Regions from separate parts of the Serratia marcescens subsp. marcescens ATCC 13880 genome, predicted to be linked through region 3. Evidence: predicted binding sites of a transcription regulator. Region 3 holds the regulator's gene; each other region holds the start of a gene.
What was found. The regulator CRP, encoded in region 3, controls carbon source genes, mostly activating them, when cyclic AMP is high. The targets are predictions, from matches to a motif close to ATGTGANNNNNNTCACAT.
Positions count from the first base shown of each region.

Region 1: the regulator CRP is predicted to act here: its motif matches at 4,235-4,252, upstream of msrB (peptide-methionine (R)-S-oxide reductase MsrB).
Region 2: the regulator CRP is predicted to act here: its motif matches at 6,019-6,036, upstream of J0F90_RS07595 (ABC-F family ATPase).
Region 4: the regulator CRP is predicted to act here: its motif matches at 2,846-2,863, upstream of deoC (deoxyribose-phosphate aldolase).

Region 1 covers NZ_CP071238.1:2,872,487-2,880,382, forward strand. Annotated here, with positions in the region: gene sppA (signal peptide peptidase SppA) at 1-41, shown strand, start outside; gene ansA (asparaginase) at 135-1,151, shown strand; gene pncA (bifunctional nicotinamidase/pyrazinamidase) at 1,174-1,806, shown strand; gene chiD (chitinase ChiD) at 2,039-3,316, shown strand; gene J0F90_RS13715 (YeaC family protein) at 3,362-3,634, opposite strand; gene msrB (peptide-methionine (R)-S-oxide reductase MsrB) at 3,698-4,111, opposite strand; gene gapA (glyceraldehyde-3-phosphate dehydrogenase) at 4,460-5,455, shown strand; gene J0F90_RS13730 (D-hexose-6-phosphate mutarotase) at 5,662-6,537, shown strand; gene J0F90_RS13735 (MipA/OmpV family protein) at 6,632-7,396, opposite strand; gene J0F90_RS13740 (hypothetical protein) at 7,505-7,780, opposite strand; gene yeaG (protein kinase YeaG) at 7,823-7,896, shown strand, end outside.
Region 2 covers NZ_CP071238.1:1,588,576-1,596,471, reverse strand. Annotated here, with positions in the region: gene J0F90_RS07620 (dipeptide ABC transporter ATP-binding protein) at 1-325, opposite strand, end outside; gene J0F90_RS07615 (isoaspartyl peptidase/L-asparaginase family protein) at 345-1,301, opposite strand; gene J0F90_RS07610 (DUF924 family protein) at 1,659-2,195, opposite strand; gene moeA (molybdopterin molybdotransferase MoeA) at 2,353-3,591, shown strand; gene moeB (molybdopterin-synthase adenylyltransferase MoeB) at 3,594-4,349, shown strand; gene J0F90_RS07595 (ABC-F family ATPase) at 4,401-5,993, opposite strand; gene J0F90_RS07590 (hypothetical protein) at 6,175-6,819, shown strand; gene J0F90_RS07585 (alpha/beta hydrolase) at 7,118-7,896, opposite strand, start outside.
Region 3 covers NZ_CP071238.1:4,741,342-4,749,237, reverse strand. Annotated here, with positions in the region: gene J0F90_RS22770 (helicase HerA-like domain-containing protein) at 1-659, shown strand, start outside; gene J0F90_RS22765 (aminodeoxychorismate synthase component II) at 732-1,307, shown strand; gene argD (bifunctional acetylornithine/succinyldiaminopimelate transaminase) at 1,439-2,656, shown strand; gene J0F90_RS22755 (YccS/YhfK family putative transporter) at 2,697-4,775, opposite strand; gene crp (cAMP-activated global transcriptional regulator CRP) at 4,826-5,458, opposite strand; gene J0F90_RS22745 (OsmC family protein) at 5,841-6,248, shown strand; gene J0F90_RS22740 (phosphoribulokinase) at 6,287-7,156, opposite strand; gene J0F90_RS22735 (YheU family protein) at 7,308-7,541, opposite strand; gene J0F90_RS22730 (hydrolase) at 7,538-7,896, opposite strand, start outside.
Region 4 covers NZ_CP071238.1:667,344-675,239, reverse strand. Annotated here, with positions in the region: gene deoB (phosphopentomutase) at 1-258, opposite strand, end outside; gene deoA (thymidine phosphorylase) at 452-1,777, opposite strand; gene deoC (deoxyribose-phosphate aldolase) at 1,844-2,623, opposite strand; gene J0F90_RS03140 (NupC/NupG family nucleoside CNT transporter) at 2,994-4,271, opposite strand; gene J0F90_RS03135 (TatD family hydrolase) at 4,455-5,237, opposite strand; gene J0F90_RS03130 (patatin-like phospholipase family protein) at 5,234-6,352, opposite strand; gene J0F90_RS03125 (CsbD family protein) at 6,363-6,548, opposite strand; gene J0F90_RS03120 (DUF1328 domain-containing protein) at 6,617-6,778, opposite strand; gene osmY (molecular chaperone OsmY) at 6,940-7,554, opposite strand.

The sequences.
Region 1 (7,896 bases), 1.9 Mb from region 3:
ACCGTTATGCGATCTGTCTCACCTGCGGAGATGTCCGCTAACAAATAATTCTGCAGCCCGGCCACCGCCGGGCTTTTTTTCTGCCGCCATGTCCCTATAATTCAGCCCATCTTATCTTTGTTAAAATCACAACCATGCAAAAGAAATCCATTTACGTCGCCTACACCGGCGGCACCATCGGCATGCAGCGCTCAGATCATGGCTACATCCCGGTTTCCGGCCACCTGCAGCGCCAGCTGGCGCTGATGCCCGAATTCCATCGGCCGGAGATGCCGGATTTCACCATTCATGAATACGCGCCATTGATTGACTCTTCAGACATGACGCCGGAAGACTGGCAGCACATCGCCGACGACATCAAGCAGAACTACGATCGCTACGACGGCTTCGTGATCCTGCATGGCACCGACACCATGGCGTTCACCGCCTCTGCGCTTTCCTTCATGCTGGAAAACCTGGCCAAACCGGTGATCGTTACCGGCTCGCAGATTCCGCTGGCGGAGCTGCGCTCCGATGGCCAAACCAACCTACTCAACGCGCTGTATCTGGCGGCCAACCATCCGGTGAACGAAGTCAGCCTGTTCTTCAACAACAAGCTGTTCCGCGGCAACCGCACCACCAAAGCGCACGCCGACGGCTTCGACGCCTTCGCCTCCCCGAATTTGCCGCCGCTGCTGGAAGCCGGCATCCACATTCGCCGCCAGCAAGGCATCGACAGCCCGGCTTGCAACGGCGCGTTGCAGGTGCATGACATCACGCCGCAGCCGATCGGCGTGGTCACCATCTATCCGGGCATTTCCGGCGCGGTGGTGCGCAATTTCCTGCTGCAGCCGGTCAAGGCGCTGATCCTGCGCTCCTACGGCGTCGGCAACGCGCCGCAAAAGGCCGAACTGATCGACGAGTTGCGTGCGGCCTCTGAACGCGGCATCGTGGTGGTCAACCTGACGCAGTGCATCTCCGGGCGCGTCAATATGGAAGGCTACGCCACCGGCAACGCGCTGGCGCACGCCGGGGTGATCAGCGGTTTCGACATGACGGTGGAAGCCGCCCTGACCAAGCTGCACTATCTGTTGAGCCAGCCGCTGACGCCGGAACAAATCCGCGCCCTGATGCAGCAAGATCTGCGCGGCGAGCTGAGCATCAACGGTTAACCTACTGAACTCTGGAGCGGCGATGAAAACGGCCCTGTTGTTGATCGATCTGCAAAACGACTTCTGCCCCGGCGGCGCGCTGGCGGTCACGGAGGGCGACGCCGTTATCCCGGTCGCCAATCAGGCGATCGCCGCCTGCCTGGCGCGGGGCGAGCCGGTGGTGGCCAGCCAGGACTGGCATCCCGCCAATCACCGCAGCTTTGCGGTGAACTCCGATGCGCAGGTCGGCACCCTCGGTGAGCTGGAAGGCCTGACGCAGGTGTGGTGGCCGGTGCACTGCGTGCAAGGGAGCCACGGCGCCGATTTTCATCCCCAGTTACAGCGGCAACACATCAATGCCGTCTTTCGCAAAGGGCAAGATACGAACATCGACAGCTACAGCGCGTTCTTCGATAACGGCCACCGTGCGCAAACCGAACTCCACGGCTGGCTGCAATCGCAGGGCGTCCAGCGGCTGGCGATCATGGGCCTGGCGACCGACTACTGCGTGAAGTTCAGCGTGCTGGATGCACTGGCTGCCGGCTATCCGACGCAGGTGATCGTCGACGGCTGCCGCGGCGTGAATCTGCAACCGGACGACAGTGAGCGAGCGCTGCAGGACATGGCGCGCGCCGGCGCACAGCTAGTTACCCTGTCACAGTTTCTCGCCAACTAAATCCTCTCGGGCGCCACCGGCGCCCTCTCTACGCAGCGGCGAAATTATCGACGCCGCTCACAATACCACCTTTCTTCTTCCCCAACGGCTTGTGACCGGCAGGCGCTTTTGCTGTTATGGCTGCGACGCTTTTGGCGTCAATCGGTTATACGCATCCGGGCCCACTGAGCCCGGCTTTATTGTGCCCGCCCCTGGCGGTACGGTCGGCCTTGCCGACCACAAGGAGACAGACATGAAAATAACCCGAAAACTGCTGCCTTTGCTGGCGGCGGTGCAATTGGCTATGGCCGGCGCAAGCACGGCCCAGGCGGCCTATCTCTCCGTCGGCTACTTCAACGGCGGCGGCGATGTCACCGCCGGCCCCGGTGGCGACATCGACAAGCTGGACGTGACGCAAATCACCCATCTCAACTATTCGTTTGGCCTGATCTACAACGACGAGAAAGACGAAACCAATGCGGCGCTGAAAGACCCCTCTCGCCGCCACCAGATCTACCTGTCGCCGAAAGTCACGGCCGATTTGCAACGTCTGCCGGTGCTGCGCAAACAGAACCCCGAGCTGAAAGTGCTGTTGTCGGTCGGCGGCTGGGGCGCACGCGGTTTCTCCGGCGCCGCCGCCACCGCGGAAAACCGGGCGATATTCATTCGCTCCGCGCTGCAGGTGATCGCACAGTACCGGCTGGATGGGATCGATCTGGACTGGGAATACCCGGTAAACGGCGCCTGGGGGTTGGTGGAAAGCCAACCGGCAGACCGCGACAACTTCACCCTGCTGCTGAGAGAGCTTCATCAGGCGCTGGGTAAAGGCAAGCTGTTAACCATCGCCGTCGGGGCCAACGTCAAAAGCCCGCAGGAATGGGTCGATGTGAAAAGCATTGCCCCTTACCTCAACTACATCAATCTGATGACCTACGATATGGCTTACGGCACACAGTACTTCAATGCCAACCTGTACGATTCAACGCGTTGGCCAACCGTGGCGGCCGCCGACCGCTACAGCGCCGATTTCGTGGTAAAGAATTATCTGGCAGCCGGATTGAAACCGGCGCAGATGAACCTGGGTATCGGTTTCTACGGCCGGGTACCGAAACGGGCGACCGAGGCAGGCATCGACTGGGACAAACCGGATGCCGCCAAGCATCCGGTGACGCGGCCTGACTTCAGCGCGCGAGAAATCGCCCTGTTCCGTACGCTGGGATTGGATCTCAGCAAAGACACTTATTTTAAATACCACGATATCGTCAACAAATTGCTCAACGATCCGCAGCAGCGTTTCCGCGAGCACTGGGATGACGATGCCAAAGTGCCATACCTGACGCTGCAATCCGCCGAAGGCAAACCGCTGTTCGCTATCTCCTACGAGAACCCGCGTTCGGTGGCCATCAAGGCCGAGTACATCAAAAGCCAGGGATTGGGCGGTGCGATGTTCTGGGAATACGGCGCGGACGACAACAACCGGCTGGCGCAGCAGTTGGCGGAATCGCTGGACATAAAGGGCGAGAAACGGTAAATCGACGGGGCGATGGCGACATCGCCCCGCTTTAGGGGAGGAGCTTTACTGCGGTTTGAGTTTGACCAGCGGCTCGGCAACGAACTGCTGTTTCAGCTCTTGCTTGCTCTTCATCACGATCTGCCCGTCGGTGCCGATGCTCATGTGCTGCGGATCGACATTGTTCATCGACTGCCACAGCATCACCGCCTGCAGGCTGTTTTCTTTCTGCTCCGGCGTCAGCGCCACGCCATCCGGCCATTTGCCCAGCTCAACCGCCTGTACCAGGCGCTGGTATATCTCGGGCGTCATCGCCGCAATCAGATCTTTCACGTCCATCAGAGCCTTTCTCGCTTACGGATGAATAATTAGCTGAATCGATTTTGTTGGTTAAATTACCACTTAACCGGCCGTTTGGTCGCCATTTTCGCCATCGGTGAAACTCAGCGAGGCGGAGTTGACGCAGTAGCGGTCGCCAGTCGGCTGCGGGCCATCGGGGAAAACGTGCCCCAGGTGCGCGTCGCAGTGGCCGCAGCGGATTTCAACACGATGCATATTATGTGAATTATCATCAAGATAACGGATTGCATCGGCGGAAACCGGCTCATAAAAGCTCGGCCAGCCGCAGCCTGAATCGTATTTGGTTTCGGAATAGAACAGCGGCTGGTTACAGCACAGGCAATGGTACACGCCCTCGCGCTTGTTGTGCAGCAATTTGCCGCTGAACGGCGCTTCGGTGCCACGCTGTTGCGTCACATAACGTTGGATTTCATTCAGTTCCGTGACCGGATGACCGGGGGTTGTCTCTTTAGCCATTTGTGCTTATCTCTGAATGTGGATAATGTCAACGAAAACAATGATTAATAATAACAAAAAATTAACACCGCTGCAGGGGTTTTTGGCCTAAACTGTAGCCCATAAAGGCCACGTCACGATGATATGTGATAACGATCACACATCTTGCGTATGCTGACTTTATACTTGGCGGCTTGTCCCCATATAACGGATGAGGCCGAGCGCAAATGGACTGTGCAATAAGCGTGCAAAACCACCCCTCCGGTTTGACTTGCCGCAAGTATTGACACGATTCCGCTTGACGCTGGGTAAGGTTTTTGTAATTTTACAACCAACCTTTTATTCACTAACAAATAGCTGGTGGAATATATGACTATCAAAGTAGGTATCAACGGTTTTGGCCGTATCGGTCGCATTGTTTTCCGTGCTGCTCAAGAGCGTTCTGACATCGAGATCGTTGCAATCAACGACCTGTTGGACGCAGAGTACATGGCTTACATGCTGAAGTATGACTCTACTCACGGCCGTTTCAACGGTACGGTAGAAGTTAAAGACGGCCACCTGGTTGTTAACGGCAAAACCATCCGTGTTACCGCAGAGAAAGACCCGGCTAACCTGAAGTGGAACGAAGTGGGCGTTGATGTGGTTGCTGAAGCGACCGGTATCTTCCTGACCGACGAAACCGCACGTAAACACATCACCGCCGGCGCTAAAAAAGTGGTTCTGACTGGCCCATCCAAAGATGCGACCCCAATGTTCGTTCGCGGCGCCAACTTTGACAAATATGCCGGCCAGGACATCGTGTCCAACGCCTCTTGCACCACCAACTGCCTGGCGCCACTGGCTAAAGTCATCAACGACAACTTCGGTATCGTTGAAGGCCTGATGACCACCGTTCACGCCACCACCGCGACTCAGAAAACCGTTGATGGCCCGTCTCACAAAGACTGGCGCGGCGGCCGCGGCGCATCCCAGAACATCATCCCTTCTTCTACCGGCGCAGCGAAAGCGGTTGGCGTGGTTCTGCCAGAGCTGAAAGGCAAACTGACCGGCATGGCGTTCCGCGTACCGACCCCTAACGTGTCCGTTGTTGACCTGACCGTGCGTCTGGAAAAACCGGCTACCTACGAAGAAATCAAGAAAGCCATCAAAGACGCCGCTGAAGGCTCTATGAAAGGCGTTCTGGGCTATGTTGAAGACGACGTGGTTTCCACCGATTTCAACGGCGAAGTGCTGACTTCCGTGTTCGATGCCAAAGCCGGTATCGCACTGAACGACAACTTCGTGAAACTGGTTTCCTGGTACGACAACGAAACCGGCTATTCCAACAAGGTTCTGGATCTGATCGCTCACATCTCCAAGTAATGGCATGATGTTAAGCTGATAATGAGGGCGACATTTTTGTCGCCCTTTTTTTACCCGTCATCTTTCGAGTCACCGCGTTGTTGGCTGCACACGCTCACCCCAGCCACTTACTTCGGTAAGCTCCTGAGGGTTCCTGTGCTTGCCGCCTGGCCGTGACCCGAAAGCTATAGGTTTCTTTGTATCTCCGGCAAACAATAGGTCATGAAATGAACGAGAAAATTTTCACCCTGCCCGTTTCCGAACAGATTTCTCCTTATATCAGCCAGCGGCAACTCGATGAGTTGGGCGTGGTTGTGGTGTCGCACCCGAAAGTGCGCGCGGCGGTCGCGCTGCAAGGCGCGCATTTGCTGGCCTGGCAACCTAGCGGGGAGCAGCCGGTGATTTGGCTCAGCAACAATACGCCTTTCGCCAAAGGCAAGGCCATCCGTGGCGGCGTGCCGATCTGCTGGCCGTGGTTCGGCCCGGTGGCGCAACCCTCCCACGGCTTTGCCCGCAACCAGCCCTGGAGTCTGACGGCGCACGATGAAGATGACAACGGCGTCATCCTGACCTTCACGCTGAAAGACAATGAGCAGACCCGCAAACTGTGGCCGCACGCCTTCACGCTGATTGCTCGCTTCAAGCTGGGTGAAGAGTGCGAAATCGAGCTGGAATCGCACGGCGATTATCAAGCCACGGCGGCGCTGCACAGTTACTTCCAGGTCGGCGACATCGATCGGGTCAGCGTGGCGGGTCTGGGCGAGCCTTATATCGACAAGGTGGCAGGCGGCGCAGAGGCGCACCAGACGGGCGAAGTGACCTTCGTCGGCCAAACCGACCGCGTCTATACCCGCCCGGAAGCTTTCAGCCAGATCCGCGATCCGGCGCTCGCTCGCACCATCGAGGTTCACCACCATCATATGAGCGACGTCATCGCCTGGAACCCCGGCGTGGAACTCTCCTGCAGCATGGGGGATATGCCGAACGACGGTTACAAGACCATGGTCTGCATCGAGACAGGGCGCGTCAGCAAACCGCTGGTCGCTGCCGGCGAGCAACCCGCCCGTTTGGGAGTCACCTTCCGCAGCCGTAAGAAGGCCTGAGGAACCGTGCGCGGAAGCGCACCACTGATGTGCAAAAGGGGCGCCAGCGCCCCTTTTTGATGCACGCCATGCACGATAACCGTGCAATGCGTGATTAGAAGGTGTAGCTCACACCCGTCATCAACAAACCGGTGTAAGATTTATCCACCATCGGGCTGTCTTTCACTTCATCCGACAACTTCACATAGCGGCCGACGAAGAAGGCGTTCCAGCTTTTGTTGATCTGATAATTGGCGCTCAATTCGAGATACGGGGCCCAGCTATCGCCAGGCGTGTAGCTGTCCAGGCCGCTGCGGCGTGATTCATTGGCGCTGACGCCGTAGTAATATTTGTTCTGGTTCTTGCTGTTCCACATCACGCCCACGCCCGGGACCAGCGTCAGCGCGTCCAGATCAAACTTGTACAGATAAGCGACATCGCCCACCAGCCCGTTGCTGTTGTTCAGCGTGTCGCCGGTGAAAGTGGTACGAAGGGTGCCCCATTCCGCATTGTGCGAATAGGCCAGGCCGGCCATCAGCGTGCCGCGACGCTTGTCGAGGCGCTTCATGCGATCGTCGTCGCTGTCGCCCGGACGGTAGCCCCATGGCGTGTAGTAACCCATGATGCTCAGCTGGTTTTCTTGATCTTTCCACAGGTAGTAACCGGCGGTCAGAGTACGGAAGTAGAAGTCGTCACCTTCATAGTCGATGACGGGCACCGGATAAACGCGGTCCTGATAACCGCGATACGCGTCCGGACTAACCAGCGCGGCAGCACCGAGTGACCAGGTCCCCGCCTGAGCACTTTGCGCACAAACCATTGCGGAAGCGATAATTGCTAGCGTTTTGAGTTTTGAAATCTTCACTGGTTCTTTTTCCATAAATTACAGGGTTAATAGCCGCGATAGTTTATGTGAAAATTTAGTTGCGTGCCTAATCTTTACAAAGGAAAACGACCAAGATCGAATAACTTATAGCGGAATTATGAATTAATCATGGCGGAACGATGACGTTTTATCCCGCAGGCCGCGCCAGACAAGGCATTTGGCTTCCACGGTAATAACTGAGTCATTGATATGACTTAAAAAAAGCTTTTTCTGCGGCAGGAAATTTTCCGGCAAGCAAACTAAGCTTAAATCAGAAGGTGAATTTATCCTGGGCCCAGTGGCATACAGCGCAACTCGCGATAATAAGCGCACCAAGTTGGCATACGGGTTGCTGTACTCAGGCGTATTCTCATCTTTCGGGAGCCAGAACACTATCACACGCTCTCTTTAACCTGTGCTAATAACGAAAGGACGGGCATCATGAACATATTTGACCACTATCGCCAGCGCTACGAAGCTGCCAAGGACGAAGAGTTCACACTGCAGGAATTTCT
Region 2 (7,896 bases), 2.0 Mb from region 3:
CCGTGCGCAGCGTGCGCGGCGAGGCGCGCGCCAAATCGAGCAGCGCGCCGTCGCGCCGGCGCAGCGTCATGGCGCCGCTGACGATACGCCCGCCGCCCTGCTCCACCAACCGCATCAGCCCCAGCGAAGTGACCGATTTGCCGGAGCCGGACTCACCGACGATCGCCAGCGTCTCGCCGCGATCGAGATCGAACGACAGGTTGCGCACCGCTTCCACGGCGCCGTCCGCTTGCGGAAAACGGATGCTCAGATCGCGCACCGCCAGCACCCGCTGCGGCGGCAATGACAACCCGTCGCCGGCGGGCCGGAATGAAACGTCGGTCATACACCCTCCCGGTGAACGCTTAGCGATAAATCCCGACGGACGGCGCATCGCCGACATAGCCAAAACCGCGGTACATCCCCTCGCTGTTGAACGGCAGCGCGATATTGCCGTGGCGATCGACGGCGATCATGCCGCCGCTGCCGCCCAGCGCCGGCAGCTTCTCCATCACCACCCGATCGCTGGCCTCTTGCAGGCTGAGCCCGCCGTATTCGATCAGGGCGGAGACGTCATAGGCCGCCACGCCGCGCATGAAGATTTCGCCGGTGCCGGTGCTGGAGACCGCCACGGTGGCGTTGTTGGCATAGCAACCGGCGCCGATGATCGGCGTGTCGCCTACCCGCCCGGCCTGCTTGTTGGTCATCCCGCCGGTGGAAGTGGCGGCGGCGAGGTTGCCCAGCGCATCCAGCGCCACCGCGCCGACGGTGCCGAATTTGCGATCGGGATCGAGCGGATCCCCGGCCTGCGCCGCGCCGTCGTGATCGAGCAAGACTCGTCCCTGCTCCGCCTGGGCGCGGTGCAGCTGATCAAAGCGTTCTTGGGTAAAGAAGAAGTCGGGAGTAACCATTTCCAGGCCGTGGGCGGCGGCAAACTTCTCGGCGCCTTCGGCGGCAAACAGCACGTGTTCGCTGTTTTCCAGCACCGCGCGCGCCGCCAGCACCGGGTTGCGGATATGGCTGACGCCGGCGACAGCGCCGGCGTCGCAGGTGCGGCCGTCCATCACGCAGGCGTCCAGTTCGTGGGTGCCCTGATGGGTAAACACCGAGCCTTTGCCGGCATTGAACAGCGGGCATTCCTCCAGCAGCCGCACCGCTTCGGTCACCGCGTCCAGCGCGCTGCCGCTCTGTGCCAATACCGCCTGCCCGGCGGCCACGATCTCGGACAGCGCCTGGATATACTGCCGTTCTTTTTCCGCACTCAGCGCCGCCCGGGTAATTGCGCCCGCGCCGCCATGAATGGCAATCACTGGTTTGCTCATTTGCCTGACACCCTGTGTTAATCCCGCCGTTGCACAGCGAATAAGCTGAACGCGGTATCATTATTATTCAGTCTTTTTCGACTCTATTTAGTCCTACAGTGGAAGTACAGCATAACGTCCACGCCCCGCTTTTAGCGTAGCGCGCTTAGACCATTTCGCACCTTGAAATAGCTTATTGGAATAAAAACAGCAGGTTATAAAAAGCGGCAAACCGCTGACAGTGCGGCTGGGATTATTGGTAATTTCGCGAGAGGAAATAGCGGTAGAGCGTAATGAAATAAACGTTCGCGCTGAGTCACGCTTATTGCGGCGCCCGGCCTGCTGTTTTTACCCGGCCGGGCGCAGATGATCCGACGATTAAAAACCCGATCCTGGCTGCTGTAAAAAGGCCTCTTCTTCCGGCGTGCTGGTGCGCCCCAATATCGCATTGCGATGCGGGTAGCGGCCGAAACGATCGATGATCGCCTTATGCCGCAGCTCGAACTCCAGCTGGTCGCCATTATTGAGCTCGGTATATAACACCAGCGCCTGCTGGTGGATCAGCGGCGATTCCGAATGCATGAACGGCAGATAAAGGAAGCCGCGCTGCTCGCGGCTCAGCCGTTCGCACTCCCCGCTGCGGATCGCCTCCTGTGCCAGGACCAGCGCCATGCCGTCGCAGGCGAATGACTGCGGCGTGCCGCGAAACAGGTTGCGGCTGAACTGATCGAGCACGATCACCTCCGCCAGGCGCCCTTCGATGGTGTCGCGCCAATGCGCCAGCTCCCCCGCCGCCGCCGCCCGCCAGATTTCGCCGAAACGGCTGTGCAGCAGACGATCGAAATCGTCGTCCTTTTTGAACCACATGATCGGTTCGATCTCGTCGAACCAGAACTCGATAACCTGTTTATGCATCATGATCCTCCTCTGTTTTTCGCAGTTTATACCCGATCGCCCTGACGCCGCAGTGCGAAAGATGGCGGGCATAACCCGTTCTCCCCCCCGGCGTTCTCTGCCATAATACCCGCACTTTGTCGCTATCATTGCGCACCCTGATTACGGAGTTCCCCTTATGGATCATTGCCATACTTCCGATCTCATCTCCCTGGAGCAAGCGCTGGAAAAAATGCTCGGGCAGATCGCCCCGCTGCAACAGACCGAATCCGTCGCACTGACCGCCGCCGCCGGCCGCATCACCGCCGCGCCGGTGGTCTCGCCGCTCGACGTGCCGCCGTTCGCCAACTCGGCGATGGACGGCTATGCGGTGCGCCTCGCCGATCTGGCGGCCAATGCGCCGCTGCCGGTCGCCGGGAAAGCTTTCGCCGGCGCGCCGTTCGACGGTGAATGGCCGGCCAACAGCTGCGTGCGCATCATGACCGGCGCGCCGATCCCGGCCGGGGCGGACGCGGTGATCATGCAGGAGCAGGCAGAAGTGAGCGAGCAAGGCGTGCGTTTTACCGCGCCGGCAGAAGCCGGCCAGAATATCCGTCTGGCGGGTGAAGACATTCGTCGAGGCGCGAGCGTGTTGCCGGCCGGCGTGAAGCTGGGCGCCGCGCAACTGCCGTTGCTGGCTTCGCTTGGGATCGCCGAAGTGCAGGTGATGCGTAAGCTGAAGGTCGCGGTGTTCTCCACCGGCGACGAGCTGCAGCCGGTTGGCCAGCCGCTGCAGGCGGGCCAAATCTACGACACTAACCGCTTCGCGGTGCGCCTGATGCTGGAGCAGCTGGGCTGTGAAGTGCTCGATCTCGGCATTATCCGCGACGATCGTGATGCGCTGCGCGACGCCTTCACACAGGCGAACAGCCAGGCCGACGTAGTGATCAGCAGCGGCGGCGTCTCGGTCGGCGAAGCCGACTACACCAAACAGATGCTCGATGAACTGGGCCAGGTCAGCTTCTGGAAGCTGGCGATCAAACCCGGCAAACCGTTCGCCTTCGGCAAACTGGGCCACGCCTGGTTCTGCGGCCTGCCTGGCAACCCGGTTTCCGCCGCCCTGACCTTCTACCAACTGGTGCAACCGCTGCTGGCGAAGCTGGCCGGCCACAGCGATTGGCGCCTGCCGCCGCGCCTGCGCGCCCGCGCGCTGACGCCGCTGAAGAAATCGCCGGGCCGCCTCGATTTCCAGCGCGGGGTGTTCAGCAGCAACGCCGCGGGCGAACTGGAGGTCAGCACTACCGGCCACCAGGGCTCGCACGTCTTCAGCTCCTACAGCCAGGGCAACTGTTTCATTGTGCTGGAGCGCGAACGCGGTTCGGTGGCGGTAGGCGAAACGGTGGAGATCGAGCCGTTCAACGCCCTGCTGAGGAGCTGAACATGTTGCCGGAATTGACCGACGCCGAAGCGCTGCGCTACAACCGCCAGATCGTGCTGCGCGGCTTTGACTTCGACGGCCAGGAGAAGCTGAAGGCCGCCCGCGTGCTGATCGCCGGGCTGGGCGGGCTGGGCTGCGCCGCCGCGCCATATCTGGCGGCGGCCGGCGTCGGCCATCTGGTGCTGGTGGATTTCGACACCGTCTCGCTCTCCAACATGCAGCGTCAGATCCTGCACCGCGACGATCGCATCGGCCAGAGTAAAGTCAGCTCCGCCAGGCAGGAACTGAGCGCCATCAATCCGCATATCCGCATCGACGCCATCGACGGCCGTCTGGAAGATGACGCGGTCGCGGCAGAGATCGCCGCCAGCGATCTGGTGCTGGACTGCACCGACAACGTGGCGGCGCGCGACGCGCTGAACCGCCTGTGCCACGCACAGCGCAAACCGCTGGTTTCCGGCGCGGCGATCCGCATGGAAGGCCAGCTCAGCGTGTTCACCTATCAGCCGGGCGAACCCTGCTACCGCTGCCTGAGCCGGCTGTTCGGCGACAGCGCCCTCACCTGCGTAGAAGCGGGCGTGATGGCGCCGCTGGTCGGCACCATCGGCACCCTGCAGGCGATGGAAGCCATCAAGCTACTGGCCGACTATGGTCAGCCGCTGCGCGGCAAGTTGTTAATGTTCGATGCGATGAGCATGCAGTTCCGCGAAATGAAGCTGCCGAAGGATCCGCACTGCGAAGTGTGCGGCGGGGAATGACGGATAAAAAAAGGGCGGGATAATTCCCGCCCTGATGCGTTGCCGCGAGGGTTATACGATGCCCTGGCTGCGCAGATAGTCTTCGTAGTTGCCGGTAAAGTCGATCACCTTGTTCGGGGTGATTTCCAGAATCCGGGTCGCCAGCGAGCTGACGAACTCACGGTCGTGGGAGACGAAGATCAGCGTGCCTTCGTACATCTCCAGCGCCATGTTCAGCGATTCGATGGATTCCATATCCAGGTGGTTGGTCGGTTCGTCCATCACCAGAATATTCGGGCGCTGCATCATCAGCTTGCCGAACAGCATGCGGCCCTTCTCACCACCGGACAGCACCTTCACGCGCTTCTTGATGTCGTCCTGGCTAAACAGCAAACGGCCCAGCACGCTGCGCACCGCCTGCTCGTCGTCTTTTTCCTGCTTCCACTGGCTCATCCAGTCGAACACGGTCAGGGTGTCGTCGAACTCGTATTCGTGATCCTGTGCGTAATAACCGATACGGGCGTTTTCCGACCACTTGACGGTGCCGCTGTCCGGCTGTGCGTCGCCCACCAGCGTTTTCAACAGGGTGGTTTTACCGATGCCGTTGGCGCCCAGCACCGCGACCTTCTCGCCCACTTCCACCATCAGGTTCAGCTTGTTGAACAGCGGGCCTTCGTCGAAGCCCTTGGTGAGCGCTTCCACTTCCAATGCGTTACGGAACAGCTTCTTGTCCTGCTCGAAACGGATGAACGGGTTCTGGCGGCTGGAGGCTTTCACCTCTTCCAGCTGGATCTTGTCGATCTGGCGGGCGCGCGAGGTGGCCTGCTTGGATTTGGAGGCGTTGGCGCTGAAGCGGCTGACGAACGACTGCAGCTCGCTGATCTGCGCTTTCTTCTTGGCGTTGTCCGCCATCAGACGCTCACGCGCCTGGGTGGCGGCGGTCATGTATTCGTCGTAGTTGCCCGGATAGACGCGCAGCTCGCCGTAGTCCAGATCCGCCATGTGGGTGCAGACCATGTTCAGGAAGTGACGGTCGTGCGAGATGATGATCATGGTGCTGTTGCGCTCGTTCAGCACCTGCTCCAGCCAACGAATGGTGTCGATGTCCAGGTTGTTGGTCGGTTCGTCGAGCAGCAGGATTTCCGGATCGGAGAACAGCGCCTGCGCCAGCAACACGCGCAGCTTGAAGCCCGGCGCGATTTCGCTCATCGGGCCATAGTGCTGTTCCACCGGAATGCCCACGCCGAGCAACAGTTCGCCGGCGCGCGCTTCGGCGGTATAACCGTCCATTTCGCCGTAGGCCACTTCCAGGTCGGCCACTTTATAGCCGTCTTCTTCGCTCATCTCCGCCATGGCGTAGATGCGATCGCGCTCTTCCTTCACCGCCCACAGTTCGGTGTGGCCCATGATCACGGTGTCCAGCACGCTGTACTGCTCGAAGGCGAACTGATCCTGACGCAGTTTACCCAGGCGCTCGTTCGGATCGAGGAACACGTTGCCGCCGCTCGGCACCAGATCGCCGCCGAGGATTTTCATAAAGGTGGACTTGCCGCAGCCGTTGGCGCCGATCAGGCCGTAACGGTTGCCGCCGCCGAATTTAACAGAGATGTTTTCAAACAACGGCTTGCTGCCGAACTGCATGGTGATGTTGTTAGTGCTTAACACAGCGCTCGCTCTTTATACATAGGGAATGTGATTTGGCGCGCATTATGCCACAACGGGGTGCAGAGATCGCGGGAAGTTTCGGTGACATTTTGAGCGGTGGGTTCACGCCGTTTGCCGGTGGGCATTGGCTTGCGTACAAAAAGTCTGCTAGATTCGGCGCTTCATATTGAAAAGGATTTCTATGAAAAGCGCAAAGCAGATAGCCAACGATATGGCCGATGCCGTAAATATTGACAGCAATTTAGTGCGCGGGTTTGCACAAGGTTTTATCAGCGTACCGGTCGATTTCTACTACCTGGGCTACGACTATATTGATACTGAAAACAGATGGTTAAACTCGCAAGATAAAGAGCGATTTATCAGACTCATCAAGTCAGGCATGGCCAATAAAGCGAGCATCGAGAAAGTGGCTCATATCTTCATCGAAAACTTCGCCAGTAAGGTCAAGTTTGAAGATGTTAAGGACATGACCATAAGAACATCAGGCAAACTCATCGGCAAATTCGCCTTTAATCAGTTAGCCACCGCAAACATGGGATATATATTCTCTAAACAAATCATCCCACGGCTTGTCTCCGGTGTTGCCGTTGGCTCAATTCTCACCGCTGGGGCAAGCATATCGCGCTCTGTCTATACATCACGCGACTTGAGGGCAAGAAACTCACGGATGTATGATCAACTCAGACGCCTGGGAAACCTCGATCTGCTGTACTTTCTGTTAGAAAACAAAGTCCGACCATTCGAGGATGCCGTCTCGGTTTGGGAAAGAGATCGAAAGAAATTCAACCAAATTTGTCAGTACTTTTTTGCAAAGGTTAACGTATGAAGAACTTTATGCTGGCGGCTTTATCCAGAATTATTCAGGGCATAGGGTGTGGAGTGGTAGCCCTCTCGCTGTTAGCCATTGTCTGGTTCATGTTTTATTCCGACGATAGTTTTAAGTATCTGTGGGTTGCGACCTCCATAGCTGGAATTTTCTTAGGGTATTTCATTTTCAGGTTTGCGGTTAAAAAAATACACGACGGAAGCCCTGATTAAATAACATTGTGTTCAATTGAGCAGCAGATCACTCAGTCCAAAGAAACTCGCGTCAATTATTACATAGTTTGTCCTAATACCGACGCTCAGCGCAGCTGCTTCTCCAGCCACGCGCGCATATCCGCCACCACCCGCGTCATTTCACTCTCGCCATTTTCGCGCCGCATCACATGGTCTAAAGCCGGATAATTCAGGTAAGTGATATTCGTTTTGCCGTCGGCCCGCAGCTCGGCGATCATTTTCCCGACCGCCCCCGGCGAAACGGCGCGATCCTGGTCACCCTGCACGATCAGCACCGGCGTCTTGATGCTGCGCAGGGTGGCAAGCTGATCGATGTTCAGCATGCCATGCCACCAGCCATAGCCATGGTCACTGGCGTTCAGGGGGAACGGCGGCGCTGTCAGCACCTGCTGTAAAAATGCGTTCAACCCGGCTTTCTCTTCTTTTGGCGCGTCGGCCACGCTGTGGCGCACGTCGTCGATAAACCAGCGTCCGCCGCCGCTGAACGCCAGGGTAGCGTCAACCAGGCCCGAGGAGGCCGTCACCAAACTGGCGATCACCGCCCCTTCGCTGCCCCCCAGCACCACAACCTTTTGATAGCCGTTGCGCGCAATCACCGCCTGCAACACCCGGGTGACATCGCTCACCCGCCGCTGCGGCGTATCATGCTGCACGAAAGCGTCCGGGCAATCCTGCCGCGGCACCTCTTCGCGGTACGGCAAGGTGTCGTCGATGCCGTATTTCTCCACCGTCAGCAGGTCTGCGGCGGGTAACACCTGCCGCATCGGCGTGACCAGGCGGATATGCCGCACGCTGTTGCAATCCGAACCTTGCAGGATCACCAACAGCGCCGCCGACGATTGCC
Region 3 (7,896 bases):
AACAGGTGGTGCGCCTGATCCGCTCCAAAGGCGTCGGCATTTACTTCGTCACCCAGAACCCGCTGGATATCCCGGACAGCGTGCTGGGCCAGTTGGGCAACCGCGTACAGCATGCGCTGCGCGCCTTCACGCCGCGCGATCAGAAGGCGGTGAAAACGGCGGCGCAAACCCTGCGCGCCAATCCGGCCTTCGATGCCGAAACGGCGATCACCGAGCTGGGCGTGGGCGAAGCGCTGGTGTCATTCCTCGACGAGAAGGGCCGGCCGAACGTGGTGGAGCGGGCGATGGTCATCGCGCCGGAATCCAAGATGGGCATGCTCGGCGCGGAAGGGCTGAACAGCGCGATCAACAAGTCGCCGCTGTATGGCCGCTATGAAGACATGATTGACCGCGAGTCCGCCTACGAGAAGCTGTCGTCGGGCGGCTTCGCCACCGTCGGCACTGCGCAGCAGGGGCAGCAACCGCAGGCGCAAGCGCAGCAACAGACGGGCGGCGGCCTGATGGACGGATTGAACGAGCTGCTGTTCGGTTCCACCGGCCCGCGCGGCGGCAAACGCGACGGCATCGTCCAGACTGCCGCCAAGAGCATGGCGCGCGATCTCGGCCGCCAGATCCTGCGTGGCGTGCTGGGCTCGATCACCGGCGGCCGAAAAAAGTAAGCGGAAATTATCGTCGGCAGCGGCGGGTTAAATCAGTACACTGTGGCGGCATTTTTCTCTGCCGGACCTAACATGCTGCTGCTGATCGATAACTACGACTCCTTTACCTATAACCTTTACCAGTACTTCTGCGAATTGGGCGCCGAGGTGATGGTGAAGCGCAACGATGAGCTGCAGCTGGCCGATATCGAGCGGCTGGCGCCGCAGCATCTGGTGATTTCCCCTGGCCCCTGCACCCCGAACGAAGCGGGCATCTCGCTGGCCGCCATTCGTCATTTCGCCGGCAAACTGCCGATCCTCGGCGTGTGCCTGGGGCACCAGGCGCTGGGGCAGGCGTTCGGCGCCGAGGTGGTGCGCGCCCGCGCGGTGATGCACGGCAAAACTTCGGCGATTCGCCATCTGGGCGTCGGCGTGTTTCGCGGCCTGAACGATCCGCTGACCGTGACCCGCTATCACTCGCTGGTGCTGAAAGCCGATACGCTGCCGGACTGTTTTGAAGTGACCGCCTGGAGCGAACGCGACGGCGTGCGCGACGAGATTATGGGCATCCGCCACCGCACGCTGGCGTTGGAAGGGGTGCAGTTCCATCCGGAAAGCGTGCTCAGCGAGCAGGGCCATCAGCTGCTGGATAACTTCCTCAACCGTTAATCCCGATGCGTTTTTTTCGCTCGTCAGGCGTTTTGCGTTTGCGCTTGATTGGTTTTTTATGCATATTTCGTGATTATGTTTTCAATCTAATATTACGATAGCGCTGAAAAACCTTCAGGGTGGAGCCGAAAATGACTGAAAAATCCGCAGTGAGCCGCAGCACCTTTGACCAGGTGATCCTGCCTGTTTATGCACCGGCCCAGTTTGTGCCGGTGCGCGGCCAAGGCAGCCGAGTCTGGGATCAGCAGGGAAAAGAGTACATCGATTTTTCCGGCGGCATCGCGGTGACAGCGCTGGGGCACTGCCATCCGGCGCTGGTCGAGGCGCTCAAACGCCAGGGCGCAACCCTGTGGCATACCAGCAATGTCTTCACTAATGAACCGGCGCTGCGCCTGGCGAGCAAACTGATCGACGCCACCTTCGCCGACCGGGTGTTCTTCGCCAACTCCGGCGCAGAGGCCAACGAAGCGGCGTTCAAACTGGCGCGTCATTACGCTATCACCCGCCACAGCCCGTACAAAACCAAAATCATCGCCTTCTATAACGCGTTTCACGGCCGCACGCTGTTCACCGTGTCGGTGGGCGGGCAGGCCAAATACTCCGATGGGTTCGGGCCGAAGCCGGCCGACATCGTGCACGTGCCGTTCAACGATCTGGCGGCGGTGAAAGCGGTGATGGACGACCATACCTGCGCGGTGGTAATGGAGCCGATTCAGGGCGAGGGCGGCATTACGCCGGTCGACGCCGGCTTCCTCAAAGGCGTGCGCGAGCTGTGCGACCAGCATCAGGCGCTGCTGGTGTTCGACGAAGTGCAAAGCGGCATGGGGCGCAGCGGCAAACTGTTCGCCTATATGCATTATGGCGTGACGCCGGACATTCTCACCACCGCCAAGGCGTTGGGCGGCGGTTTCCCGGTCAGCGCCATGCTGACCACCGAAGAGATTGCGTCGGTGATGCAGGTGGGCACTCACGGCACCACCTACGGCGGCAACCCGCTGGCCTGCGCGGTGGCGGAGGCGGCGTTGGATGTGATCAATACGCCGGAAGTGCTGAGCGGCATCGAACAGCGCCACGCGCTGTATGTGCAGGCTTTGCAGGATATCGGCGATAAATACGGTATTTTCACCGCCATTCGCGGCATGGGGTTACTGATCGGCGCCGAACTGACGCCGCATTATCACGGCAAAGCGCGCGATTTCCTCACCGCCGCCGCCGCGCGTGGGCTGATGATCCTCAACGCCGGGCCGAACGTGATCCGTTTCGCGCCGTCGCTGGTGGTGGAGCTGCAGGATATCGAGGCCGGCATGGCGCTGTTCGAGCTGGCGGTGCAGGATGTGATCAACGCCTGAAGCCCGTGCGGCGCATAACGGGGCGCGGCATGCCGCGCCCTTATTGATCGCGCAGTTTGCGCTTGAGCCAGATGCCGTGGTGCGGGCGCTGGCGCCAGGCCAGCGACGAAATGGTATGCATCACGTTCAGGTGCGACAGGATGCGCCGCAAATGACGTTCCATCTCGGTGACGGGCATCTCCGGATGCAGATCCGGCGGCTGCATGATGCCGCTGTTGCCGCTGCTCGGGCCGTCGTATTCCAACCGCTGCTGGCAGCTTTGCAGCGCGATTTCACAGGTTTGCAGATAGGCTTCCGCCAGTTTCGGCGTCAGCATGTAGTGCTCGCGCGCCAGAATGGTCATGGCGTTCAGGTGTTCGACGATGAACTGGCTATGAGTGACCCACAGCCGCATGTCCGCCAGATAATTCGACGCGAACCCCGGCTCCTGCATCGCCTGATTGAGCGAGGTGAACAGCGCGTTGTGCGCCTGGTTGACCTGCATGCGGGTATAGGCCAATGCGGTGGCGTCCGGTTCCGGTTGCTTCAGCATCAGCCGCAGCGCGGTTTGATCGTGTTCCAGCGCCTGATGGGCATTCTTGCGCAGCAGCCCGCTTTGCCACTGCGGCCACAGCCAAATGGTGCCGCCGAACGCCAGCACGCAGCCTATCAGCGTATCGATCAGGCGCGGTACCAGAAAATGCGAGCCGTTCAGCGCCAGCAGCTGCAGGGTGTAAACCGCCGTGACCGTAAAGCCAATCACCGACAGCCCGTAGTTCTTGCGCGAAACCAGGTAGGCCAGCAGGGTGATCACCAGCATGATGCTCAGCGTTTCTCCCTCCGGCAGCTGCAGCTGCAGCAGCCCGGCCGCCAGCAACAGTCCGGCAATCGTGCCCAGCGCACGGTGCTGAATACGCACCCGGGTGGCGTTATACCCGTTTTGGCTCACCAGCATGATGGTGAGCAGGATCCAGTATGGCTTCGGCAGGTTGAAGACCGCACCCAGGCTGCTGCCGACCGCCAGCGTCACCCCCAGCCGCGCGGCGTTGCGCAGGGCGGTGGATTTGAACGACAGATAGCTGGCCAGCGCCGGCCAAAACGGCAGGCGGTGCTGGCCGGGCATCAGGTCGCGGCGGTACAGCGGATGCTGGGTGCGCAGCAGGCGGGCGATGCGGCTGAAGTGGTAATAACAAAACTGGCCGACCGGGTTATCGGGATGCTGCGCCGCCATTTTTTCCAGCGCCGCCAGTTCGTGGCTCATGGAGAAGCGCTTCGAATGCTGATGGTAGAGGATATCGTGCGCCACCACGCGCAGCCGGCCGGCGATCACCAGTGCATTGCGGCGAATGATCGCTTCGGCCTGGCTCTGCTCCACCAGTTTTTGCACTTCCTCCGGCAAATGCAGGCTGACGGTGATGTGCTCCTGCAGATCCATCGCCACCTGAAAGGCGCGCTGCAGGCGCTTTTGTTCGAGGTTGTTGGCGTGCGGCAGGAAATTGAGCTGTTGGTACAAAAGGCTGATCAGATCCATCACCTTTTGCTGGCGCACCAGCAGCGGCGGCAGCGCGGTTTGCGGATCGGTGTGCTGGGTCAGAAGTGAGTATTTGGCTTCGAAATAGTCCGCCAGCTCCAGGTAGAGCTGGCTCAGCGTCTCGCGCATCGGCTGCTCTTTCCACAGCTTGAACCAGAACCAGGTGAATAAGCCGTACCAGACGGTGCCGATCGCGTACAGCAGCGGCGCCTGCCAGAGAGGCACCGTGCCGGCCGTGCTGAGAGCGAAAATGGCGGCCACCAGCGCCGCCGGCAATAGCCGGGCGTGCAGCGGGCTGATTTCACCGGTGACGCCGAGCAGCAGCGCCAGGCCCAGCATCAGCGCCGGCAGCGGTACGTGCCACAGCAGCGCCTGTTGCAACAGCACGCTGCTGAAGGCGAACAGCGAGCCGCCGACGATCAGCCGTTTAAAGAAGCGCTTATGCGGCGTGTCCAGACCGGCGATATTGCAGCAGGCGGGCACCAGAGAGAACATCAGGCCGAGCTGCAGCTGGCCTATCAGCAGGCCGAACAGCACCGGCAGGCACAACACCAGCGTTTGTCGCAGTGCGTAGTTGATTTCCGGGTGGTAGATCAGGCGGCGCCACATGGCAGAGAGCAGATAAAAAAACGGCGCAGATTGCGCCGTTTCTTCGGAGATTAACGGGTGCCGTAGACGACAATGGTTTTGCCGTGGGCGGAAATCAGGTTTTGATCTTCCAGCATTTTCAGAATACGGCCAACGGTTTCACGCGAGCAGCCGACGATCTGGCCGATCTCCTGACGGGTGATCTTGATCTGCATGCCGTCCGGGTGAGTCATGGCGTCGGGTTGCTTCGCCAGATTCAGCAGGGTTTGCGCGATGCGGCCGGTCACGTCCAGGAAGGCGAGGTTGCCCACTTTTTCGGAGGTGACCTGCAGGCGGCTCGCCATTTGGGCGGACAGACGCATCAGGATGTCCGGGTTCACCTGGATCAGTTGGCGGAATTTCTTGTAGGAAATTTCGGCCACTTCACAGGCGGTTTTCGCGCGAACCCAGGCGCTGCGCTCCTGGCCTTCTTCGAACAATCCGAGCTCGCCGATGAAATCCCCCTGGTTGAGGTAGGACAGGATCATCTCTTTACCTTCTTCATCCTTGATCAGCACCGCGACGGAGCCTTTCACGATGTAGTAAAGCGTTTCGGCCTTTTCACCTTGGTGAATCAGCGTACTCTTCGATGGATATTTGTGGATATGGCAATGAGACAGGAACCATTCGAGAGTAGGGTCTGTTTGCGGTTTGCCGAGAACCATTCGCTGTTATCCTCTGTTGTTATCGCTGCCTTGTGTCACAGGGGTCAGAGTTCCCTGTAAAACCCGCCTGTAGCCGCAGTCATGAGCGAGGGCTACCGGCAAGTTTTGAGGCGTGTCATAAAAATACGCTGTCGCTCTAGCATATTAACTTGCCGTAAGCGCTGCAAGCTACATTCTGTTAACATACCGGTAAAGGAGCCTTTCTCTGGGCGTTTCCCTGAAATACAGTGTCCCGGAAAGATTTATTGCGGCTCTGTTTGTAGCACAGAGTAAGGCGGGTGTCTCGTGTTGTCTCGCTTCAGCATGATTAGCATCAGGTTACGTTGCCTGTTTCTATGCGAAAGCGTACTCTGATTTTAAGAAATCAACCGGAGTGACCAGAATGCAGGCAAGAGTTAAATGGGTGGAAGGGTTAACGTTTTTGGGTGAATCGGCCTCCGGCCATCAGGTGCTGATGGACGGCAACGCCGGTGATAAAGCGCCCAGCCCGATGGAGATGGTGCTGATGTCGGTGGGCGGCTGCAGCGCGATCGACGTGGTCTCCATCCTGCAAAAAGGGCGCAACGACGTGCGCGACTGCGAGGTGAAGCTGACCTCCGAGCGCCGCGAAGAAGCCCCGCGCTTGTTCACCCATATCAACCTGCACTTCATCGTTACCGGCCAGGATCTGACCGACAAAATCGTCGAGCGAGCGGTGAACCTGTCGGCGGAGAAGTACTGCTCGGTGGCGCTGATGCTCAACAAGGCCGCCACGGTGACCCACAGCTTCGAGATCCGCCAGCCGGCGTAATCGAGACGGAGCGCGGCTCGGCGCCGCGCTCAACGCGCTTATTCGATTTTCTTGCCTTCCAGCAGCCGCTGCACCAGCGGCGCCATGATCAGCTCCATCGCCAGCCCCATTTTGCCGCCCGGCACCACTAACGTATTGATGTGCGAGATAAACGAGCCCTGCAGCATCGCCAGCAAGTAGGGGAAGTCGATCTGGTCCAGGCCGCGGAAGTGGATCACCACGAAGCTTTCATCCAGTGAGGGAATGGCCTTGGCGGCGAACGGGTTGGAGGTGTCCACCGTCGGCACGCGCTGGAAGTTGATGTGGGTGCGCGAGAATTGCGGCGTAATGTAGTTGATGTAGTCTTCCATCGAGCGCACCACCGAATCCATCACCGCTTCGCGGGAGTGGCCGCGTTCGCCGGTATCGCGGATCAGCTTCTGGATCCACTCCAGGTTGACGATCGGCACCACGCCGACCAGCAGATCGACGTGTTTGGCCACGTCATGGTGCTCGGTGACCACGCCGCCGTGCAGCCCCTCGTAGAACAGCACGTCGGTCGGCGCCGGCAGCGGCTCCCACGGGGTGAAGGTGCCCGGCACCTGATTGTAGGGCACCGCTTCGTCGTAGGTGTGCAGGTACTTGCGCGAACGGCCGGTGCCGTTTTTGCCGTACTCGATAAAGCTCTGCTGCAGCAGGCCGAAGTCGTTGGCCTCGGGGCCGAAATAGCTGATGTGTCTGCCCAGATCGCGCGCCTTGCGGATCGCCGCGTCCATTTCCGGCCGGGTATAGCGGTGGAAGCTGTCGCCCTCCAGCTCGGCGGCGCGAATGTTGAGCTGCTGGAAGATTTTGCGGAACGCCACGCTGGTGGTGGTGGTGCCGGCGCCGCTGGAACCGGTCACCGCGATAACGGGATGTTTGGCAGACATGGTGGTTGTCACTCCGTGTTGAATGCGCCGGCGTCAGGGGATTATTGTGGCTCTTGTTGACGCTCTCTATGTCAGGAAAAAATGGCGCGCGCTGGTTTGCAATGTCCCATTGTTACCTGATTTTTTCCGTCAGTCATAGAACCGGGCGCCACTAAATTTCTTCCTGCCCGGCGCGGAACTGGCCGCGCGGCATGATGTTGACGCTCTCGTGCAGTTCCGACCACACCAGCACCACTTCGCCGTTTTTCAGCTGGCGGCGCACGTCCTCCACCTTCTGCTCCAGCGATCGTTCGTGCTCACCGTAATCGGTGCCTTCGCGCAGCACAAAGGATTCGATCAGGCTGTTCAGGGTGTCGGTTGCCAGTTCTTGCCAGGGAATAATCACGTCGGAATGTCCAGATAAGGGGAAAGCCAGGCCGGAATGCGATGCTCCAGCCACATGTGCGGTTTTTTCAGCGTGCCGCCGACGAAGCCGACGTGGCCGCCGAACTCAGTCAGCTGATATTCGATATTGCGCGGCAGGCCGGCGACGTCGGGGATCACCTCAGGGGTCATGAAAGGGTCGTCCTGCGCATGGATGATCAGCAGCGGCGTCTGGATGGACGGCAACAGCGGCAGGGCGCTGCAGCGGCGATAATAGTCGGTGGCGTCGCTGAAGCCGTGAATGCGCGAGGTGATGGCATCGTCGAACTCGCGGATGCGCCGCAAACCGTTCAGCTGTGATAGCTTGAGCGGCAGGG
Region 4 (7,896 bases), 1.0 Mb from region 3:
GTAAGCACCGATGATGTCGGCGTTGCGATCCAGCCCCTGCGGGAAGTTGCCGGTGGACTCTTCCGCCGCTTTGCCGAGGCCCAGACGGCTCAGGTTAGGCAGCGTCAGCGGGCCCTGGCGGCCCACGTTGGCTTCACCGCGCGCGCAAACCTCGGCGATGTGGCCCAGGGTGTCGGAACCCTGGTCGCCAAAACGTTCGGCGTCTTCGCTGGCGCCGATGCCGAAGGAGTCCAATACCATAATAAATGTGCGTTTCATCTGTGCTCTCCTGCGTGTTCTCACGCTATTGCGACCGCAAAACTGCAATCGCCCTTATTCTCTAAATTTATACCCAATGGATCTCAAGTTGTAGCTAGGCGGCTAGCGTGTGTATCCCCAGGAGCTTACTCAAGTAAGTGACTGGGGTGCACGCGTGCAGCCAACAACGCTACGGCTTGAAAGACGAGGGTCATCACGCTTGAGTGATGCGCTTATACACCACCGGCGTCGCCTCCGGCACCTTGTCGCTCAGCGTCATTGCGCTGCGCACCGCATCGGCCGCCAGTTGCCAGCTCTCTTCATCGTTGGCGTGGATCATCGCCAGCGGTTGCTGGGTATCCACCTTATCGCCCAGACGCGCTACCTCGGTCAGGCCAACGCTGTAATCGATGGCGTCGCTCGCCCGGCGGCGGCCGCCGCCCAGCGACACCACCGCCATACCCAGCGCGCGGGTATCCATGGCGCTGATGATACCCGGCTTTTCAGCATACACCGGCTTGCTCAGCGTTGCCGCCGGCAGATAGCTATCATAACGTTCGACGAAGTCTATCGGCCCTTGCTGCGCCGCCACCATGCGGCCAAACACCTCAGCCGCTTTGCCGTTGTCCAGCACCGCCTGCAGCTTGGCGCGCGCATCGGCCTCGTCTTGCGCCAGGCCGCCGGACAGCAGCATCTCCACGCACAGCGCCAGCGTCACTTCCAGCAGGCGCGGGTTGCGGTATTCGCCGGTCAGGAAGCGCACCGCTTCGCGCACTTCCACCGCGTTGCCGGCGCTGGAAGCCAGCACCTGGTTCATGTCGGTCAGCAGCGCGGTGGTCTTGCAGCCCGCGCCGTTGGCCACGCCGACGATCGCCTGCGCCAAATCTTGCGACAGGGCATAGGTCGGCATAAAGGCGCCCGAGCCAACCTTCACGTCCATCACCAGCGCATCCAGCCCTTCCGCCAGTTTCTTGGCCAGAATGGAGGCGGTGATCAGCGGGATCGAATCCACGGTGGCGGTGATGTCGCGGGTGGCGTAAAAACGCTTGTCCGCCGGCGCCAGCGAGCTGGTCTGGCCGATGATCGCCACGCCGACGTCCTGAATGATTTTGCGGAAGGCGTTATCGTCCGGGAAAATATTGAAGCCCGGAATGGCTTCCAGTTTGTCCAGCGTGCCGCCGGTATGCCCCAGGCCGCGGCCGGAGATCATCGGCACATAGCCGCCGCAGGCCGCCACCATCGGGCCGAGCATCAGCGAGGTCACGTCGCCCACGCCGCCGGTCGAATGCTTGTCGACGATCGGGCCATTCAGCGCCAAACTCTTCCAGTCCAGCACGGTGCCAGAATCGCGCATCGCCATGGTGAGCGCCACGCGCTCCGGCATGCTCATGTCATGGAAATAAATGGTCATCGCCAGCGCGGCGATCTGCCCTTCCGACACTACGTTGTCGCGAATGCCGTTGATGAAAAAGCGGATTTCCGCTTCGCTTAACGGCTGGCCGTCGCGTTTCTTACGAATAATTTCTTGAGCCAGGAACAAGGCATCCCCCTGTGTCGCCGAGAGTCGGTGCAGACGGGCGCGCCTGGCGCCCGCCAACGAAATCGATCAGTAGCCGCCGCCGGCGGTCTGGGTCTGGTGGCCCAGCGCGGTCAGCAAGCTGGCCAGCAGGCTGGAAGCGCCAAAGCGGAAATGCCGCGCATCGGCCCACCCTTCGCCCAGAATACGATCGGCAAGTTGCAGATAATGCAGCGCGTCTTCCGCGGTGCGCACGCCGCCGGCCGGCTTGAAGCCCACCGTCTTCGCCACGCCCATATCGCGGATCACCGACATCATCAGCTCGGCGCTCTCCAGGGTGGCGTTGACCGGCACCTTGCCGGTGGAGGTCTTGATAAAGTCCGCCCCGGCCTTGATGGCGATCTCGGACGCCTTGCGGATCAAATCGGCCTGTTTCAGCTCACCGGTTTCGATGATCACTTTCAGCAGCACGTTGGCCGCCTGGCAAGCCTGCTTGCACTGTTTCACCAGCTCGAAGCCGACCTGTTCGTTGCCGGCGATCAGCGCGCGGTATGGGAACACCACGTCCACTTCATCCGCGCCATAGGCGATCGCCGCGCGGGTTTCCGCCAGCGCGATGTCGATATCGTCATTGCCATGCGGGAAGTTGGTCACGGTGGCGATGCGGATGTCCGGCGTGCCTTGCTCGCGCAGCGCCTTACGCGCCACCGGGATAAAACGCGGGTAGATGCAGATGGCCGCCGTGTGGCCGGCCGGGCTGTTGGCCTGACGACAGAGCGCGATCACTTTCTCGTCGGTGTCATCATCATTCAGCGTGGTTAAATCCATCAAGTTCAGCGCACGTTGCGCTGCTGCGGTTAATTCGGTCATAAAACTCTCCAACTGAGTACCTGGGTGTTGGCGAGCGGACTTGGTTCCATGAAGATAGCGCTGGGGAACGGCGTTCCCGCGGCGGCAACTGAGATCCTTCTCACCGCACATGGCCACCCGCCTTGCGGCCGGCCAGTAATAGCTATTTGAACACGAATGCCGAAGGCGATTCGCGTTCATCGTCACACTATATGAAATAGCACTGTAACAGACCGGAATTATATGTGAAGAACATCACAAAATAACGCGATATCGTTCACAAATTCGCTAAAGAAGCGGCTGAAGATCGCGGATGCGGCAAGCACCCGCGTTGCTTAGAGTATAGGCGGAGTCCCGCGATCGGTCGCGCCGTCGCGGGCTCCGTGATGGCTTACAGCGCCAGGAAGAAGCCGGCGATGGTGGCACTCATCAAGTTGGACAGCGTGCCCGCCGCCACGGCCTTCAGACCGAAGCGCGCGATGTCGTGGCGACGGTTGGGCGCCATGCTGCCCAGACCGCCCAGCAGGATCGCCACCGAGGAGAGGTTGGCGAAGCCGCACAACGCGAAGGAGATGATCGCCTTGGTGTGCGTCGACAGCACCTGCAGGCCTTCCGCCGCCACCACGTCGTCCGGGCGCAGATAGGCGCCGAAGTTCATGTAGGCGACGAACTCGTTGACGATGATCTTCTGCCCGATGAACGAACCGGCGGTCATCGCTTCGCTCCACGGCACGCCGATCAGGAAGGCGATCGGTGAGAACACCCAGCCGAGGATCAGCTCAAGCGACAGCTGCGGATAGTCGAACCAGCCGCCGATACCGCCGAGAATGCCGTTAAGCAAGGCGATCAGCGCGATAAACGCCAGCAGCATCGCACCGACGTTCAGCGCCAGCTGCATGCCGGAAGCCGCGCCGGAAGCCGCCGCATCGATCACGTTGGCCGGACGATCCTCTTCGGCGATCAGCTTCATCGCATCGTCTTTATCGTGGGTCTGCTCGGTTTCCGGCACCATCAGCTTGGCGAACAGCAGCCCGCCCGGCGCGGCCATGAAGGATGCGGCGATCAGGTATTCCAGCGGCACGCCCATCTGCGCGTACCCCGCCAACACCGAACCGGCTACCGAAGCCAGGCCGCCGCACATCACGGCGAACAGTTCTGACTGGCTCATGGTGGCGATATAGGGGCGCACCACCAGCGGCGCTTCGGTCTGGCCGACGAAAATGTTGGCGGTCGCCGACAGCGATTCGGTGCGCGAGGTGCCCAGCAGCTTGTGCAGGCCGCCGCCCAGCACGCGGATCACCAACTGCATGATGCCGAGGTAGTACAGCACCGCAATCAGCGAGGAGAAGAACACGATCACCGGCAGGACGCGCAGCGCGAACACGAAGCCGCCGCCGCCGAACACCTCGAACATCTTGTCGGACACCAGCCCGCCGAAAATGAACGAAATGCCCTGATTGCCGTAGGCGATAACGTTTGCCACGCCGTTAGACATACTGCCGAGGATGCTGCGGCCCAGCGGCACGTACAGCACCAGCGCGCCGATGCCGACCTGAATGATGAACGCCCACACGACGGTGCGCAATTTGATGGCCCGACGGTTGCTGGAGAGCAGCACCGCAATGGCGATCAGCACCGCCATACCGACCAGACTCATGATGAGTTGCATGCAAAGTTTCCCTGTTGCAAAAAATAAAATACATCCCTGCTCATGAAGAGAGGTCTGCTATTGGAGAGTTTCGGGGGGATTATACTGAGCGAGGTCACCCTCGCACCGATTTATGTCACAAATGTATACAACGAGACGCAAATGAAAATCTTATAACGTGACGCAGGTCACGTTATAAGCTCGTCAATCCGGCATGGCAAACAGTGACTGGGTATTGCGTTGCAGGTGAGCGGCGATCTCGTCGGCCGGTTCCGGCCGCAGCTCGCACAGCGTGTGAAACACCTCGGCGGCGCGCTCGGGGCGATTCGGCTGCCCCTGATAGCCGGCCAGCGGCATGTCCGGCGCATCCGTCTCCAGCAGCAGCGCCTCAAGCGGCAGCTGCGCCATCACGCCGCGCGTTTTCTGCGCCCGCTCATAGGTGATGGTGCCGCCCACGCCGATGTAATAGCCGAGGCGGATAAACGCCTGCGCCTGCGACAGGCTGCCGGCGAAGCCGTGCACCACGCCGCGGCGCGGCAGTTGCATGCGCCGCAGCGCCGCGGTCAGCTGATCGTGGGTGCGGCGCGAGTGCAGGATCACCGGCAGGTCATGCTGTTTCGCCAGCCTCAGTTGGGCCAGCAGCACGCTTTGCTGGCGCTCGAACTGCGGGTTGTCCATATACAGATCGAGCCCAATCTCCCCCACCGCCACCAGCTTGCGCGGCCGTTCGGCCAACAGCGCCGCCAACTGTTCCAGCTGCGGCTCATGATGCTGCGCGATATACAGCGGGTGCAGCCCCAGCGCGGCGAACAGCGGCGCGTGATCCTGCGCCAGCCGCAGCACCCGCGCAAAGCGATCGGCAGTGACCGTCGGGACGATGATGCGCTGCACGCCAGCGCTTGCCGCCCGCGTCAGGCTTTCGGCCTCGTGTCCGGTAAAGGGTGGGAAATCGAAATGGCAGTGGGTGTCGGTAAAGGCGTAGCTCACAGCGCGCCCCCTTCACCCGGCGGCAGATCGCCCGGCAGAATGAGTTTCGGCGCCGCCACCGCAGCCTCCGGCTGCGCCGCGAGATCGGGCGACATGGCGATGTCGGTCACGATCGGCGAAGGCATTCTGACATTCTCGGGCTGGATCAGGCGGCGCGACAACGATTTTCGCACCTTGATGCCGTCCGGTTCCTGCTGCGCCATCCACTGGCCGACGGTGGCCAGGAAGTAGCGGCCGCAGCGGCGCCCCAGGTGATAATCCTGATTGAGCGCCCCCAGTCGGCTGCCCAGCGCATTGCTGGCCAGCGGCTTAGGCGGGAAGATCTCGAAGATGCGCAGCTTGCCCGGCGGCTTCTCGATAAAGCGCTGGATGCGGTGATAGCTTTGCTCATGATGCTGCAGGATGCGCACCATCTGCTGCAGGCTGCTGTCGCTCAGCCAATGCTCCATACGCTTCATCCACTGCGGGGTGTAGTACATTTGCGAAGGCACGGTGCGGATCACCACGATGGTGTCGGCGCCGCGGCGATAGGCCTCTTCCACCGGAATCGCATCGCTGATGCCGCCGTCCTGATAGCTGACGCCGTCCAACTCCACGCCCTGACGGTAGAAGCCGGGAATGGCGCTGGACGCCTTGATGGCCGGCAGCCAGCGTTCGCGCTGCGCCGGCAGATAGGCCGGTTCGAAATCGTCGCTGCGGCAGGCGCACAGCAGGAATTCGCGCCCGTCGGTAAAGTGCTGTTCCGCCACGTCCATCGCCAGCGGCATCTGCGCCGCCGCCGTATCAACCAGCCAATCGAGATCGATCAGATGCCCGCCGCGCACGAAGCGCAGCGGATTGAAGAACTGTGCCGAAGTGGTGTAACGGGTGATCACCCGGCGCGCGTAGCCCATCTGCCCGCAGATATAGGCAGACAGATTCTGAGCGCCGGCCGATGTGCCGATCAGCAGATCGAAAGGGTTAAAGCCCGCGCGCTGAAACTCGTCCAGCACGCCGGCGGTGAAAATGCCGCGCTGGCCGCCGCCTTCGCAGACCAGCGCCATCTTGCCTGGCCGAAAGGGTTTAGACGCCAGCGGTTCTATATTGCCGAGCGTGATGGGTATTCTGTATCCCAACTTGGCATCCTCAGTGAGACGTTTTCTCCGAGGATACCGCGTCTCGCTCTCTTCCGTAATCCTCTTGCAGTACACCGGCGAGGAAATCGTTGCTGCCGGCCAGCCAGGCGCAATCGCTGCCGGACCATTCGGCCCACGCCTGCCATACCTGGCCTTTCAGCTGTTTCCAGCGCCCAACGATGATGTCGCTGTTCATGGCCGGCCCTCCCCGAGGTGAGAAAAGGAATTAAGCTTTGTTACAGTTTACGGGAAAATGCCGACCGGCTAAGGGCGCCGACGGCCGGTGAACAGGCTGACCAGGAACAGGATGATGCCGACAACGAACACCACCTTGGCGGCCCAGGCGGCGGTGCCCGCCAGCGAACCGAATCCCAGTGCCGCAGCGATAAGCGCGATGACTAAAAAGATAATGCCCCAACGAAACATAAGCTTCTCCTTACCATTGTGAAAAAATTCGCTGCTGTCTGCCGCCCCGACAACGGGACGTCGACGGCAAATCAGTTTCTTTTTTTGGTGGTACATGTCGGGCCGCCTTCACGGCCCGACAGATGCGGCTTGTTGTTACTTGTTACGGGCGCCTGGCGGGATTACGGCTTGACCACCAGGTCGTTTTTCACGCTTTTCACGCCGTCGATGGCCTTGGCGATGCTTTCGGCACGCTCAGACTGCGCCTGCGTTTTCACCTCACCGGAAAGCTGCACCACGCCATCGGTGGTTTCCACTTTCACATTGCGCGACGGCACGATGTCATCGGCCAGCAGCTTGGCTTTCAGCTCGCTGGTGGTGGCGGTGTCGCCGGCATACGATTTGATCGACTGGTTGGCTTCGTCCTTCACATGCAGCTTGTCGCTGACGGTCTTGACGCCTTCCACCTTACCGGCAACCGCGACCGCATGTTCCGCCTGCGCCTGGCTGCCGACAAACCCGCTCAGGATCACGGCGCCTTTTTCGGTTTTCACCGAAATGTCAGCGCTTTTGATGGTCTTATCTTCCACCAACGCACTTTTAACTTTAGCCGTTATCGCGCTGTCATCCATGTAACCGTCAACTTTTTTCATGGAGCTATCGATTTTGGCACCGGCACTATCCGCGGCGTTAGACGCCTTGTTTAACAGGCTGTCTTCGGCCAGTGCAGTGCCGCTCACCAAAGCAGAACCCAAAACAACAGCCATCAGCGAGTGTGCAAATTTGGTCTTTTTCATCGATCTCTTCCTTTTGTTGGGGGCCCGCAGCGCCAAAGCGCCGGAACCCTTCAGCCGCCTTCACGCGGCCTCTCGGTAAATACTTCATCATCGCTATACGATTAAGCGTTCACGACAGGAGTATTGCAACGGCCGTGCCAATCCAATAAATACCTTATTTATCAAAGAGAAAAATTCTTCAGTTGGATTTTTAATCAACAAACTGTCGTCTATTGACGACAGACTAAGCCACACAAAACTGAAATATGCCTATCTCATTGATATTTAAAGATACTGACTGTCTCCTATCGGCAACACATCAGAATAACTCACCAAACAAGCAACGTATTGCAGTGATTTACT